Regions from separate parts of the Pseudarthrobacter sp. CC12 genome, predicted to be linked through region 4. Evidence: riboswitches for the same ligand, from Rfam matches in the RefSeq annotation. Region 4 holds a riboswitch; each other region holds the start of a gene.
The links. A riboswitch is a leader RNA that binds a small molecule or an ion and turns the genes downstream of it on or off. The one in region 4 is predicted to bind thiamine pyrophosphate.

Region 1: linked by a shared signal. The riboswitch ahead of thiD (bifunctional hydroxymethylpyrimidine kinase/phosphomethylpyrimidine kinase) and the one ahead of thiC (phosphomethylpyrimidine synthase ThiC) in region 4 are both predicted to bind thiamine pyrophosphate.
Region 2: linked by a shared signal. The riboswitch ahead of thiO (glycine oxidase ThiO) and the one ahead of thiC (phosphomethylpyrimidine synthase ThiC) in region 4 are both predicted to bind thiamine pyrophosphate.
Region 3: linked by a shared signal. The riboswitch ahead of PV772_RS00105 (ECF transporter S component) and the one ahead of thiC (phosphomethylpyrimidine synthase ThiC) in region 4 are both predicted to bind thiamine pyrophosphate.

Annotation. Positions count from the first base shown of each region.
Region 1 is NZ_JARDJH010000011.1:83,150-86,350, forward strand. It holds gene rplU (50S ribosomal protein L21) at 1-9, opposite strand, end outside; gene thiD (bifunctional hydroxymethylpyrimidine kinase/phosphomethylpyrimidine kinase) at 272-1,792, opposite strand; TPP riboswitch at 1,800-1,897, opposite strand; gene PV772_RS10470 (Rne/Rng family ribonuclease) at 2,057-3,201, opposite strand, start outside.
Region 2 is NZ_JARDJH010000008.1:38,337-41,537, forward strand. It holds gene PV772_RS08515 (thiazole synthase) at 1-236, opposite strand, end outside; gene thiS (sulfur carrier protein ThiS) at 241-477, opposite strand; gene thiO (glycine oxidase ThiO) at 474-1,769, opposite strand; TPP riboswitch at 1,761-1,880, opposite strand; gene thiE (thiamine phosphate synthase) at 1,908-2,648, shown strand; gene PV772_RS08535 (RNB domain-containing ribonuclease) at 2,688-3,201, shown strand, end outside.
Region 3 is NZ_JARDJH010000001.1:19,956-23,156, forward strand. It holds gene PV772_RS00080 (Na+/H+ antiporter subunit D) at 1-123, shown strand, start outside; gene PV772_RS00085 (Na+/H+ antiporter subunit E) at 120-665, shown strand; gene PV772_RS00090 (monovalent cation/H+ antiporter complex subunit F) at 662-940, shown strand; gene mnhG (monovalent cation/H(+) antiporter subunit G) at 930-1,334, shown strand; gene PV772_RS00100 (DUF4235 domain-containing protein) at 1,350-1,613, opposite strand; TPP riboswitch at 1,774-1,914, shown strand; gene PV772_RS00105 (ECF transporter S component) at 1,982-2,605, shown strand; gene PV772_RS00110 (ATP-binding cassette domain-containing protein) at 2,605-3,201, shown strand, end outside.
Region 4 is NZ_JARDJH010000007.1:158,667-161,867, forward strand. It holds gene PV772_RS08320 (alpha/beta hydrolase) at 1-188, shown strand, start outside; gene thiC (phosphomethylpyrimidine synthase ThiC) at 185-1,942, opposite strand; TPP riboswitch at 2,007-2,114, opposite strand; gene PV772_RS08330 (amidohydrolase family protein) at 2,192-3,201, shown strand, end outside.

The DNA of each region.
Region 1 (3,201 bases), on a different contig from region 4:
GTACACCACTTGGGAACTCACTTCTCTCGACGTTTATTACAAAATTTGCGTGCGGAACCGACTCAAAAAAGCCAGGGTTCGCGCTGTGCCTCAACGCCGTGGGGTCATAACCCAAGTGTTGGCGTAAGCACCGAAGATCCAGAATACGCTAAATCCATCTACGGCCGCAAATGAGGCTGGTTCCGGCGGCCCGGGTGTGGTAGTAACCACACTCCGACAGGCAGCACCGCAACCATGGACTCCATCATAGCGGCGGCGCTGCCCGCAGGGTTCAGGAATGCAACCTCGGCGCGTCGAAGAATTCCACTTCCAGGCGGCAGGACTGCTTGAACGCAGTCACCATCGCCGCGCGTTCGTGGTCGGAGGCCTTCCGCCCTGCTGCGTCCACGATGGCGATGGCCCGGCGGGTGGCCTCGGCGAAGCCCTCGTCCGCGTAGGTCCGGAGCCAGGCTGCGTAGGCGTGGCCGCCCGGCTCTCCCGAGGCAAGGAACCGGGCGTGCAGCTTTTCCCCGACTTCGGCGTAAAGCCAGAAGCAGGGCAGGACGGCGGCGGCCAGGACGGCGTAGCTTCCCGACGCCGATGCTGCGGTGAGGTGGTCCACGTAGGCCTTGGTGACGGGGCCAAGTCCGCCCTGGGCGGGGCGGGTGCTGAGCCACGAGCGGTGCAGCTCCGACTCCACTTCCAGGCACTGCTGCGATGATCCGGCCCAGAACAGCTGCTCCCCTTCTGACGGGGCCAGGGCACTCGCCCGGGCAAGGACCCGGGAGTAGCCGTTCAGGTACAGGGCATCCTGCGCCAGGTAGTAGGCGAAGTCCTTCTCGGCCAGGTCCCCGGTGGCCAGGCCGTGGATGAAGTCCAGGGCGTAGATGTCCGCCAGGTCCTGCTGGGCTTCCGTCCACAGCCGGGCAGCGAAAGCGCCTTCCGCGAGGGCCGGCCGCACGTGGTGGAAATGGTGCACGGGGCCGTTTCCCCGGCCCACTTCAAGCTGCTCCGACTTCTCAAGGGCGCCGGCCAGCCATGGCTTGACCGTTCGGAGCGATGCCTCCCAGTCGCCAAGGCGTGCCTGGACGGTGGCCATCGCGGAGGAAAGGGAACAGCCGGTGCCGTGGCTGTTGCGCGTGTCGATGCGGTTTCCCTGCACCTCCACCACTTCCCCTGGCAGGAGGCCTGCCGTATTGACCAGCGCATCCGGGCAGTCCGCACCCGCCAGGTGCCCGCCCTTGACAAGGATGGTGGCGCCGGTGGCATCCGCCAGGCGCCTCCCCTGCTCCAGCGCTGCCGCCCAGCTGTCTGCTGGATCCGCGCCCACCAGCATGGCAAGCTCCGGCAGGTTGGGGGTAATGAGGTGGGCCAGGGGCAAGATGTCCCGGAGGGCGGCCTCGGCGGACTCTTTCAGCAGCCGGTCGCCGCTGGTGGCCACCATCACCGGGTCCAGGACAACGACGGCGGGACGGACCTTCTCCAGCCAGTGCCGGACAGTGCGGATCACGGCCTCGTCCCCCAGCATGCCGATCTTGACGGCGTCAATGGAGATATCATCGCTGACCGCGTCCAGCTGCTGTGCCAGGAAGGCTGCGGGAGGAACGTGGACTGCCTGTACACCGCACGTGTTCTGCGCCGTCAGGGCCGTGATGGCTGCCATGCCGTAACCGCCGTGGGCGGCAATGCTTTTCAGGTCGGCCTGGATGCCTGCGCCCCCGGACGGGTCGGAGCCGGCGATGGACAGGACCCGCGGGACTTCCCGGCCGGTTGGCAGCCCGGTGCCGGCGGCGGAGGAAGCTGGCAGGGGCATGGAAAGGGTCGAAGACAAGAGACATCCCTTCGCCGGTACTAGCCGGACAGGTTCAACGGGTCTGGATCTCAGCCGGCCTGCTGCGCGGCACCCCGTGTCGGTTCCTACCCTAGCCCGTGTGCCGCACCCGGGAAAAAGGTGACAACGGCCGCCGCAAAAATGGGCCCTCCCGCAACGGCAGGAATCCCCGCCCCGCACGGTACCCCCGGTAATCCGGGTGGACCGATGCGCAGGACGGGGATTCCTGGCTGGAAGCTCCTGTGCCTAGAGTTCCGAGGCAGGCACCCCGACGCCGAGGATGATGGGTTCCTCGGCCGCCTTCCGCGGTTCCGGCTGGTCCTTCGCGGGTTCGGGGGCCTTCGCTGCGTGCGAGTGCCCACCGGCATCAGCCTGGACGTTTTCATGGTGCTGGACGGCGGTCTCGTTGGCGGCACCCTGGGCACGGCTGGCGGCCCGGTGGCGCCGGGGCCGGCGCTGCCGGGACTGCTCCAGCGTGTGGTCCGAATAGTCCTTTTCAGGGGACGCCTCAGGAGCGGCACCGGCGCGGGCTCCCGCCGCCCCTGCGCCGGCCGGCTGCTCCGGTGCTGCCTCTTCTGCTGCCTGCAGAGCCTCTGCCTGATTGGCAGGCGCATGTCCCACAGGGGAAGCCGGCTGGCCCAGGTGTGCGAATGCTTCCGCAAGCCGGTCCAGCGTCAGGGCAGGCTTCGGATGCTGTTCCCCGGCGTGCTCCACGAACGGAAGCGGGACTTCCTCGCCGCCGAACGTGAGGACGGCTGCGGGACGTGCCGGGGCATCGGCGTCGTGCTTCTCCTCAACGGGTACCTGCGCGGGCTCCGCGGCCGGCACCTGCCGGGCAGCCGCTACCTCGTCGTCGTGCAGGTGGGCCGCATGGGCGGCAGCGGCGATGTTCGCCAGGGCAAGCCTGGTTGCCTCCGCCTTGGCGTGCCGCTCGGCGTCGGACGGGTCCGGCTGGACGGTGTGGACATGGACGGCAGGTGCCGGGGCAGCCTCGGGCTGCTGGCCGCCGCGTCCCCGCCGCCGCTTGCGTTCGGACCGGACACCGGGCTGGGCGTCGTTCCGCTGCGCTTCCGGGCGGGCCTCCGCACGGGTTTCGGGCCGGTTGTCGGTGCGCTGGACGTGGTGCTCGGCCGCCACCGTGTTGGCCCGGCGGTGCTCCACGGGATCGTCGTGGGTCACGACGCCCCGGCCGGCGCAGGCCTCGCACTGCTCGCCGAACACCTCCAGCAGGCCGGTGCCCATGCGCTTGCGCGTCATCTGGACCAGGCCGAGTGAGGTCACCTCGGCAACCTGGTGCTTGGTCCGGTCCCGGCCCAGGCACTCAACCAGGCGGCGCAGGACCAGGTCGCGGTTGGATTCGAGCACCATGTCGATGAAGTCGATCACGATGA
Region 2 (3,201 bases), on a different contig from region 4:
ATCCCGTGGTCCACTAACAGCTGGAACAACGAGCCGGTCTCCGCAGTGGAGTACCGGCGCATGGCCACGGTGGTCAGGGCGGTGCCGGATGCCAGGAGTGCAGCGCCCAGGCCGTCCAGGCTGGGTGCCCCGCCGGTGCCCATGATCAGCCGGGATCCAAGGGCGACGCCGTCAATCACCAGGCCGTCGGCGGCCCCGGGATTCCCGGCCGGGTTGATGGTGCCGGTTTCGGTCATGGTGTCAGCCTCCCTGTACTGCTGTGACAAGTTCAATGTCGTCGCCCTCGGCGAGCGCCGTGGCGAACCATTGGCTCCGCGGCACCACCTGGGCATTATGGGCGACGGCGACCCCCAGCTTCCCGCCGTCGGTCGCCTGGCCGTTCGGTGCCAGCGGGCGTCCGGTGACCTGGCTGACGAGCGTGGTGATGGAGGTGCCGTCCGCCACCGTGTGGGTGTTTCCGTTCAGGGTGATGTTCACACTGTCTCCTTGGTGTGGTGGTTTGTGCGGGCGGCGGCCGGACGCGAGAACCGCTCCGGACTGAAGGGCGCCCAGCGCGGGTCGGCATGCCCGTCCAGCAACCCGGCGCAGATGGCTGCGGCAGCGGGAGTGAGCAGCACCCCGTGCCGGAAGAACCCGGTGGCGATGATGAGTCCGGGGACGTGCCCGGCCTTGTAGCCTGCAGATCCGGGGGCCGCCGGCACGCGGCCCAGCAGCGGCGCGTTGTCGGGGGTTCCGGGCCGGGCCCTTGCGGTGCACTCCAGCAGCTCCAGTTCGGCGACGGCGGGCACCAGCGCCTGGGCATCGCGCAGCAGCTGATAGACGCCCCCGGCGCTGACGGCATCGGACAGCGCGTCCTCGCGCTGGGTGGCTCCGATGACCACGGTCCCGTCCTGCCGGGGAACGATGTAGACGGGGACACCATGCACCAGCCCGCGCACCGTGGACGTCACAAGGGGCTGGAGGTGCTGCGGAACGGCGAGGCGGAGGATGTCTCCGTGTACGGGGCGCAGGGGCAGGTCGAGGCCGTCGGGCAGGCCGCCCAGGTCCCCTGCCTGCAGCCCGTTGGCCACGATCGTATCCGTTGCCAGGACGGTGCCGCCGCCAGCCAGGCTGGCGCCGACGACCCTTCCGCCCTCCCACAGCAGGCCGCCGGCCCGGTCCGGCACGGCGTACCCTTCCACCGCCCCTGCAACAGCCAGGCCAGGCTTCCCGCGGACGGCACCGGCGAGGGCCTGCCGCAGGGCAGCCAGCAGGCGGCGGGGATCAACCTGGTGGTCCGCAGGCGTGTCAAGGGCGCAGGCTATCGCGGGGCTGAGGAGTGGCTCGCGTTTGCGGGCGTCCCGCACGGTGAGTGGTTCCACGGCAAGTCCGTTGGCCTGCTGTACGGCGCGGAGGTCCATCAGCGCGCGGCGGTCCGCGGCGTCGGCACCCACGGCGAGAGTCGGCGTCGTCAGGTATCCGGAACCGGAGGTGGCTCCTGCGATGCCTGCGGCGAAACCGGGCCAGCGGGAGGAAGCGTCAAGCATCAGTTCCAGGAGGTCCTCCTCCTGGTAGTGCAGTTCGCTGACGGGGGCCAGCATTCCTGCGGCGGCCCAGCTGGCACCGCTTCCGGGCGCGTCATCGATCAGGGCCACGGAGCGGCCGGAGCGCTGCGCCTCCCAGGCGATGCCATGGCCCACCACTCCGCCGCCGATGACGGCGACGTCCGCGCGGACCGTGGAACGGGGGGCACTGGACGGCCCGGCACGATGGTCAACGGGAGTGCTCATAAGGTTCCTTCCCTACGCCGGCATTATCCGGATCAGGTCAAGCGGTCGGCTCTGACGCCCTCTCAGCCCGGCGCTTTGTGACAGCTGCCGCGGGCTCCCGCAGTACCAGGCCAGTTTAGAGGAACTAGGCTTGCAGGCATGAATGTGTCCGCTTCCTCCCTGCCCGCAGGCCCCCACGCTCCAGCAGCCCCGGCCGGCATAGCCGAAGTTGCCAACGCCGGCCACAACGACGCCCTGAAGGCGGCCCGCCTGTACCTGTGCACCGATGCACGCACTGCGCACGGCGACTTCGCGGAGTTTGTGGACGCCGCGTTTGCCGGCGGCGTGGACATCATCCAGCTGCGGGACAAGACCATCGAGGCCGCCGAGGAACTGGACCTCCTGGCGGCGTTGAAGGAGACCGCGGTACGCCATGGCCGGCTGTGGGCCGTCAATGACCGCGCCGATATTGCCGTGCTGTCCGGGGCACCGGTGTTCCACATCGGCCAAAAGGACCTTCCGCTGGCTGCGGCGCGCACGCTGGTCAACGGCAACGCCGCCATCGGCCTCTCCAGCCACACCACGGGCCAGGTCGACGCCGCCCTCGCTGCAACCGGCGGCCCGTCCGGGCTGGACTACTTCTGCGTTGGGCCGGTATGGGCCACACCCACCAAACCCGGCAGGGCCGCCGTAGGGCCTGAACTGGTGAAGTACGCCGCCGATGCCTCCGGGCAGGCCGGGGATCCGGTGCCGTGGTTTGCCATCGGCGGCATCGACCACGGAAACGTCCGCGAGGTGGTGGCGGCCGGTGCACGCCGGATCGTGGTGGTCCGCGCCATCACCGAGGCCGCCGACCCCGCGGCAGCCGCTGCCTCGCTCCTCGGCGCGCTGGACGGCTGAGACTGCTTAATCCCGGGACTTGGCGCTACGCTGAATTTTGTGTCGCATCATCGGTTGGCCCCTAACGTCCGTGACCACAGGAACGCCTTGGAAGAGGCGCTGGGCCTGCTGCGGACCGAACTTGAGCTGCCCGGGCCGTACCCTGCCGACGCGGTGGAAGACGCCCGGGCCGCCGTCGCGGCGCTGAAGCTGCCGTCCTACGACCTGACCGCCGTCGAGTTCGTGACTATCGATCCGGCGTCCTCCACGGACCTGGACCAGGCAGTCTTCATCGAACCGGACGGCACCGGCTACCGCGTCATGTATGCCATCGCCGACGTCCCCGCATTCGTTGCACCGGGCGGGCCGCTGGACGCCGAGACCCGGCGCCGCGGACAGACGTTCTACGCTCCGGACGGCCGGATCCCGCTGCATCCGGAGGTGATCAGCGAGGGGGCCGGCAGCCTGCTGCCCGGCCAGGAGTGCTCGGCTTTCGTCTGGGACTTCACGCTCGACGGCGAAGCGTCCGTGATTACCGTCGGCGTCCGGCGGGCGCGGGTCCGCAGCCGCGACA
Region 3 (3,201 bases), on a different contig from region 4:
CCATTGTTCGCACTTTCGGACCGGGCAGCCCGGGACATGCTTGACCGGACGCCGTACATCCAGGCGGTGCTGGGCGAGGGCATCGCCGTTCCCGGCGCCACCGCGGCGGGAGGAGGACGATGAGCCGTAAACGCATTTCACTGCGCCAGGAACTGCCGCTCCTGGTCTGGCTGGTGATTGTGTGGGGCGCCCTGTGGCAGGATTTCAGCCCCGGCAACCTCCTCTTCGGGACCCTGCTGGCCGTGGGCGTGGCCCGGCTCTTCTACCTCCCGCCGGTGGAGCTCAGCGGCCGGTTCAATATTCTCCACGCCGTGCCGTTTGCGCTGGCGTTCGTGGGCAAGGTGGTGGTGGCCAGCGCGCAGGTCCTGTATCTGGCAGCTGTCCGCGGCCCCAAGGTGACCAATGCCGTGGTCGCGGTGAAACTGCGCAGCCACCAGGACCTGATCGTCACTGCCACGGGACACGTGATTTCCCTGATCCCGGGTTCCCTGGTGGTGGACGTGGACCGTTCCACGTCCACGCTGTACCTGCACGCACTCAACATCACCTCCAAGAAGGACGTGGAAGGCCTGCGGAACGAGGTCCGCTCCATTGAAGCGGGCCTGATCCGCATCATGGGCACCGCGGATGAACTGGAAGAGGTCCGTATGGAGGCCGGCGCATGATGCCCGTTGTCCTGGCTGTCACAGCCGTCATTTTCTCGCTGGCGGCCGCCGGTGCCATCATCCGGATCGCCCGTGGCCCGTCGCTGCTGGACCGGGTGCTGGCTGCCGACGTGCTGCTCGCAATCCTTGCCGGGGCGCTATGCATCGATATGGCGGTGAACCGGCACCTGAACAACCTGATGCTGGTGGTGGCCATCTCCGTCATCGGGTTCATCGGTTCCGTGACCGTAGCCCGGTTCGTGGCAGACAGGAGGGTCAAGCCCAATGAATCCTGACTTCTTCCGGCCCGACGCCTGGATCGACCTCGCCTCCGCCGTGTTCATGGTGGTGGGTGCCCTTATGTCCCTGGGCGCCGCGATAGGCCTGCTGCGGTTCCCGGACCTCCTGAGCCGCATGCACGCCGCCACGAAGCCGCAGGTGCTGGGGCTCTTCCTGCTGCTGGCGGCCATCGGGCTGCAGCTGCGGACGTGGTGGGTGTGGCCGGTCCTGGTGGTGGCGTGGATCTTCCAACTCCTCACGGTGCCCGTGTCCGCCCACATGGTGGGCCGTGCCGGCTACCGCACCAAGCACCTGCACCGGGAACTGCTCACCACCGATGAACTGGAAGCCGTGGTGCAAAAAGCCGCCGCCGAGACTGCCCGGAAGGACAGCCCCGACGACGGCCGGTAACGCTGGGGCACGACGCTAGACGATGTCCTGGGTCTTCGCGAAGCGGGTGATGGCGCGCTGGGTGCCGCGGTTGGCCAGGACCTGGATGATGGCACTGACCGACGCCGAGATCAGCGCAAAGGTCAGCGCCGAACGCAGGCTGGTGGGTACGTCCTCGTGTTTGCCGGTGGGCGGCTTCTGTCCGGTGGTCTTTTCCCAGATGGCATTGACCAGTTTGGTACCGGCGAGGCCTGCGCCGAGGCTCACGCCTGTCCCGAGCAGTTTGATGAGAAGGTTCATTCCAGGTACTCCTTGCGGGCGGAAAACGGACTGCTCCCAGCCTAGCCGGTCATATCCGGGTGATTGGCGCCGGCAGCCCGCAATCCAGCCCGGCCAGGTGTAAACTTGACCACGCCCAACCGGGCACAACAACAAGCGTTACCCACACCAAAAGCAACACTAAAAACGACAGGGGAGCGCCGCCGTCGGACAACCTGGCATTAGCCGGGCACCGCAGGTGGGCGCTGAGAGTGCGGACAGCCGCAGACCCTCGAACCTGATCCGGTTAGTACCGGCGCAAGGGAGTCGAGTTCTCAAAGTGTCGCGGTTCCACGGCCACAGGCCGCCGGCCGGGTCCACTTTCCCCTCCTGTTTCCCAGGAGGATCACATGAGTACTGCAGCAATCAAGAAGACCACCAGCAAGTCCTGGCGCGTCGTGGACATCGTTGTCGCCGCGCTGGTGGCCATCGCGGGCGGCGTTATTTTCTGGGCATGGGACCAGGGTGCCGCCGCCCTGTCCGCCCCCATGAACGCAGCCTACCCACCCCTGACCGGCCTGCTCGCCGGGGGCTGGATGATTCCCGGCGTGCTGGGAATGCTGATCATCCGCAAGCCGGGGGCCGCCCTGTTCTGCGAGACCGTCGCCGCCACCGGCGAACTGCTGATGGGTTCCCAGTACGGCGCCTCGGTCCTGTTCTCCGGTTTCATCCAGGGCCTGGGCGCGGAAATCATCTTCGCAATCTTCGTCTACCGCAAGTTCAACCTGCCCGCGTCCCTGCTGGCAGGCGCCGCGGCCGGATTCTTCTGCGGCCTGAACGACTCGTTTGCACCGTGGGGCTGGAACATCGCCTACTCCGGCGCCGACAAGCTGGCCTACATTGTCCTCACCACCATTTCCGGGGCCATCCTTGCGGGTGCCCTGGCCTGGGTTGCCACCCGCGGCCTGGCACGCACCGGGGTGCTGAGCTCCTTCGCGTCCCGCAAGGCCGCAACGGAGCCCGTCTTCTCCTGATGGCACCCTCCCAGGACTCCGGCGCGGTCCGCCCCGCCGCCGTCACCGCCCGTGGCTGGGGCTGGCGGCATGCCGGCAGGGCCAAACCCGCCGTCCACGGCCTTGACCTGGACATCGCCCCCGGGGAGCGGGTGCTCCTGCTCGGCGCCTCCGGCGCAGGGAAGTCCACCCTGCTGCACGCGCTGGCCGGCGTCCTGGGAGACATCGACGACGACGGCGAATCAGGCGACGCCGACGAGTCCGGTTCGCTCCGGGTGGACGGAGCCGCGCCCCGCGCCCAGCGCGGCCGCGCCGGCCTGATGCAGCAGGACCCCGAAACGCAGGTGGTCCTCTCCCGCGTTGGTGACGACGTCGCCTTCGGTGCCGAAAACCTCGCGGTGCCCCGCGACGCGATCTGGCCCCGGGTGCACGCGGCGCTTGCCGACGTCGGACTCTCCCACCTCCCGCTGGACCACCCGACGTCGGCCCTGTCCGGCGGGCAAAAGCAGCGCCTGGCGCTGGCGGGCATCCTGGCGATGCGTCCGGGCCTGATCCTGCTGGACGAACCCACCGCCAACCTCGACCCGGACGGCGTCCTGGAGGTCCGCGACGCCGTG
Region 4 (3,201 bases):
CCACCTTGGTCCTGACTGGTGGCTGGGAGCCGCTCTACGAGGAAATTGCCGGCTACCTCCGGGAGACCGGCGCCCTGCACCGCGTTGCCGCGGGCGGGCACCGGCCCCAGGACTCCCGGGACGGGGACCGGGCCATCCGCCAGTTCATCAGCGGGGTCGGCAGGAGCCAGCCAGCCCGGGCGTCCTAGCCGTCAGCGGGGACCCGCAGCTCCGGCAGGTAGACCTTGCCGCCGGCTGCCAGGAACTCCTCGCTCTTCCCCCGCATGCCGGAGGCCAGGTCCGCCAGCGCCGCCTGCGCGTCCGCTGAGCCATATTCGTCCCGGATGTCCTGGCTGATCCGCATGGAGCAGAACTTCGGACCGCACATGGAGCAAAAGTGCGCCGTCTTGGCCGGTTCGGCCGGTAGCGTCTCATCGTGGAACGACTCCGCGGTCACGGGGTCCAGGGACAGCGCGAACTGGTCCCGCCAGCGGAATTCGAATCTCGCCTTGGACAGCGCGTCATCGCGCTCATGCGCCCCGGGGTGGCCCTTGGCCAGGTCCGCGGCGTGCGCTGCGATCTTGTACGTGATCACGCCCGTTTTCACGTCGTCCTTGTTGGGCAGGCCCAGGTGTTCCTTCGGCGTGACGTAGCAGAGCATGGCTGTGCCGTACCGGGCGATCTCGGTGGCGCCAATGGCCGAGGTGATGTGGTCATACCCGGGCGCCACATCCGTCACCAGGGGCCCCAGGGTATAGAAGGGCGCACCCTTGCACAGCTCCTGCTGCCGCTCCACGTTCTCGCGGACCAGGTGGAAGGGAACATGGCCCGGCCCCTCCACCATCACCTGCACGTCGTACTCCCAGGCCCGCTGCGTCAGTTCGGCGAGGGTGTCCAGCTCAGCGAACTGCGCGGCGTCGTTGGCGTCCGCCGTCGAACCGGGGCGGAGGCCGTCGCCCAGCGAGAAGGCGACGTCGTATTTGGCGAAGATTCCGCACAGCTCGTCGAAGTGCGTGTACAGGAAGTTCTCCTGGTGGTGGGCCAGGCACCAGCCCGCCATGATGGAGCCGCCCCGCGAGACAATACCGGTGACGCGGTTGGCGGTGAGCGGGACATAGCGGAGCAGCACGCCCGCGTGGATGGTCATGTAGTCCACACCCTGTTCGCACTGTTCGATCACGGTGTCCCGGAAGATTTCCCAGGTCAGGGCGTTGGCCTCGCCGTTGACCTTTTCCAAGGCCTGGTAGATGGGGACGGTTCCAATGGGCACCGGGGAGTTGCGGACGATCCACTCCCGCGTGGTGTGGATGTCATCGCCGGTGGACAAGTCCATGACGGTGTCCGCGCCCCACTGGGTTGCCCACTGCAGCTTGTCCACTTCCTCGGCGATCGAACTCGTCACGGCCGAGTTGCCGATGTTCGCGTTGATCTTCACCAGGAAGGCCTTGCCGATGATCATGGGCTCGGATTCCGGATGGTTGATGTTGTTGGGAATGATGGCGCGGCCGGCAGCCACTTCGCTGCGCACCAATTCCACATCGCAGTTCTCGCGCAGCGCCACGAACCGCATTTCCTGCGTGATGACGCCCTGCCGGGCATAGTGCATCTGCGTCACCGTCCGGCCGTCGACGGCGCGGCGGGGCACGGGCTGCGCGCCCTTCCACTCCGCGGAGGCGGCGCCGCGGCGGACGGCCGAGCGGCCGTCGTCCAGCAGGTTGCGTTGCCTGCCGCTGTAGGCCTCGGTGTCTCCGCGCGCCACGATCCACTCCGCGCGGAAAGGCTCCAGGCCGCGGACGGGGTCGCTTCCCGGCCCCGCCGTCCGGTACGTCCGGAACGGTGCGTTCGGCTGGCCGTTGGGGGACGGCTCAAGGGCAATTTCCGTCACCGGTACCCGGATCCCGGACGCCTCATCCGCGAGGTAGGCGAGGGAATGCGACTTCAACGACTGGGTTTCCGGCGGCATTGACGCGCCACCGGGCACCCTGTCAGACGGCTGGAGGGCAGGGTTCAATTGGGTGTTTTGCGTACTCAAGGGAATACTCACTTCCTTCGCCGGCATTACCCGGACAGGTTCAACGGTCGCAGGCTGCGTCAGCCCGATCTCAGCCCCTGCAAGGGCACCCGTGTGGTCAGGAACGAAGCTACCACAGGCGCCTGGAGCGGCCTTGTCATAATTGCGGTGCTAGCCTGGCCGGGCATCGAAAGGAGCCCCATGGCAGGCATCATCCACTTCCGCGGCCCCGTCCTGACTGCACCGGACACGGTGCGGCACGGGCTCTGGTCCGTGGACGGCAGGCTTACGTTCAGCCGGCCGGCGGCTGCTCCGGACCGGGTTTTGGATGGCTGGGTGCTGCCGGGCTTCGTGGACGCCCACTGCCACATTGGGCTTGGGGCCACTGGTCCGGTCGAGCCCGCGGCGGCCAGGGACCAGGCGGAGGCGGACCTTAGCGCGGGAACCCTGCTGGTCCGGGACGCGGGCTCGCCGGCAGATACCCGCTGGATGCAGGGCGGAGTGGACTTCCCGGTGCTGATCCGGGCCGGGCGCCATATTGCCCGGACGCGCCGCTACCTGCGGGGCTTCGCCGAGGAAGTGGAACCCGAGGGCCTCGTGGAGGCCGTCCGGAAGCAGGCGCGCGACGGCGACGGCTGGGTCAAGCTCGTGGGGGACTGGATTGACCGGAGCGCCGGCGACCTGTCGCCGTCCTTTCCTGCCGCCGTCGTACGCGATGCCGTCCAGGCGGCACACGACGAAGGTGCCCGGGTAACAGCGCACTGCTTCGCTGAAGACACCCTGGACCAGGTGCTGGACGCGGGCATCGACTGCGTCGAGCACGCTACCGGGCTCCTTCCCCGCCACGTGCCCCGGTTCGTGGAGCAGGGCGTACCGATCGTGCCCACGCTCATCAATATCGCCACCTTCCCCGACATTGTTGCGCAGGCGGAGCCCAAGTTCCCGCGTTATGCCGCCCACATGCGCGTCCTCTGGGAAGGCAGGATGGAGCGGGTGGCGCAAGCCCATGCCGCGGGTGTACGCATCTTTGCCGGTACCGATGCCGGCAGCGTGATACGGCACGGCAGGATCACGGACGAAATCCTCGCCCTGCACGGCGCCGGCCTGCCCATGGAGGCGGCCCTGGACGCCGCCTGCTGGGCAGCCCGTGCGTGGCTGGGAGCGGACGGGATGGAGGAGGGTGCCCGCGCCGACGTCGTTGTATGCCGGGA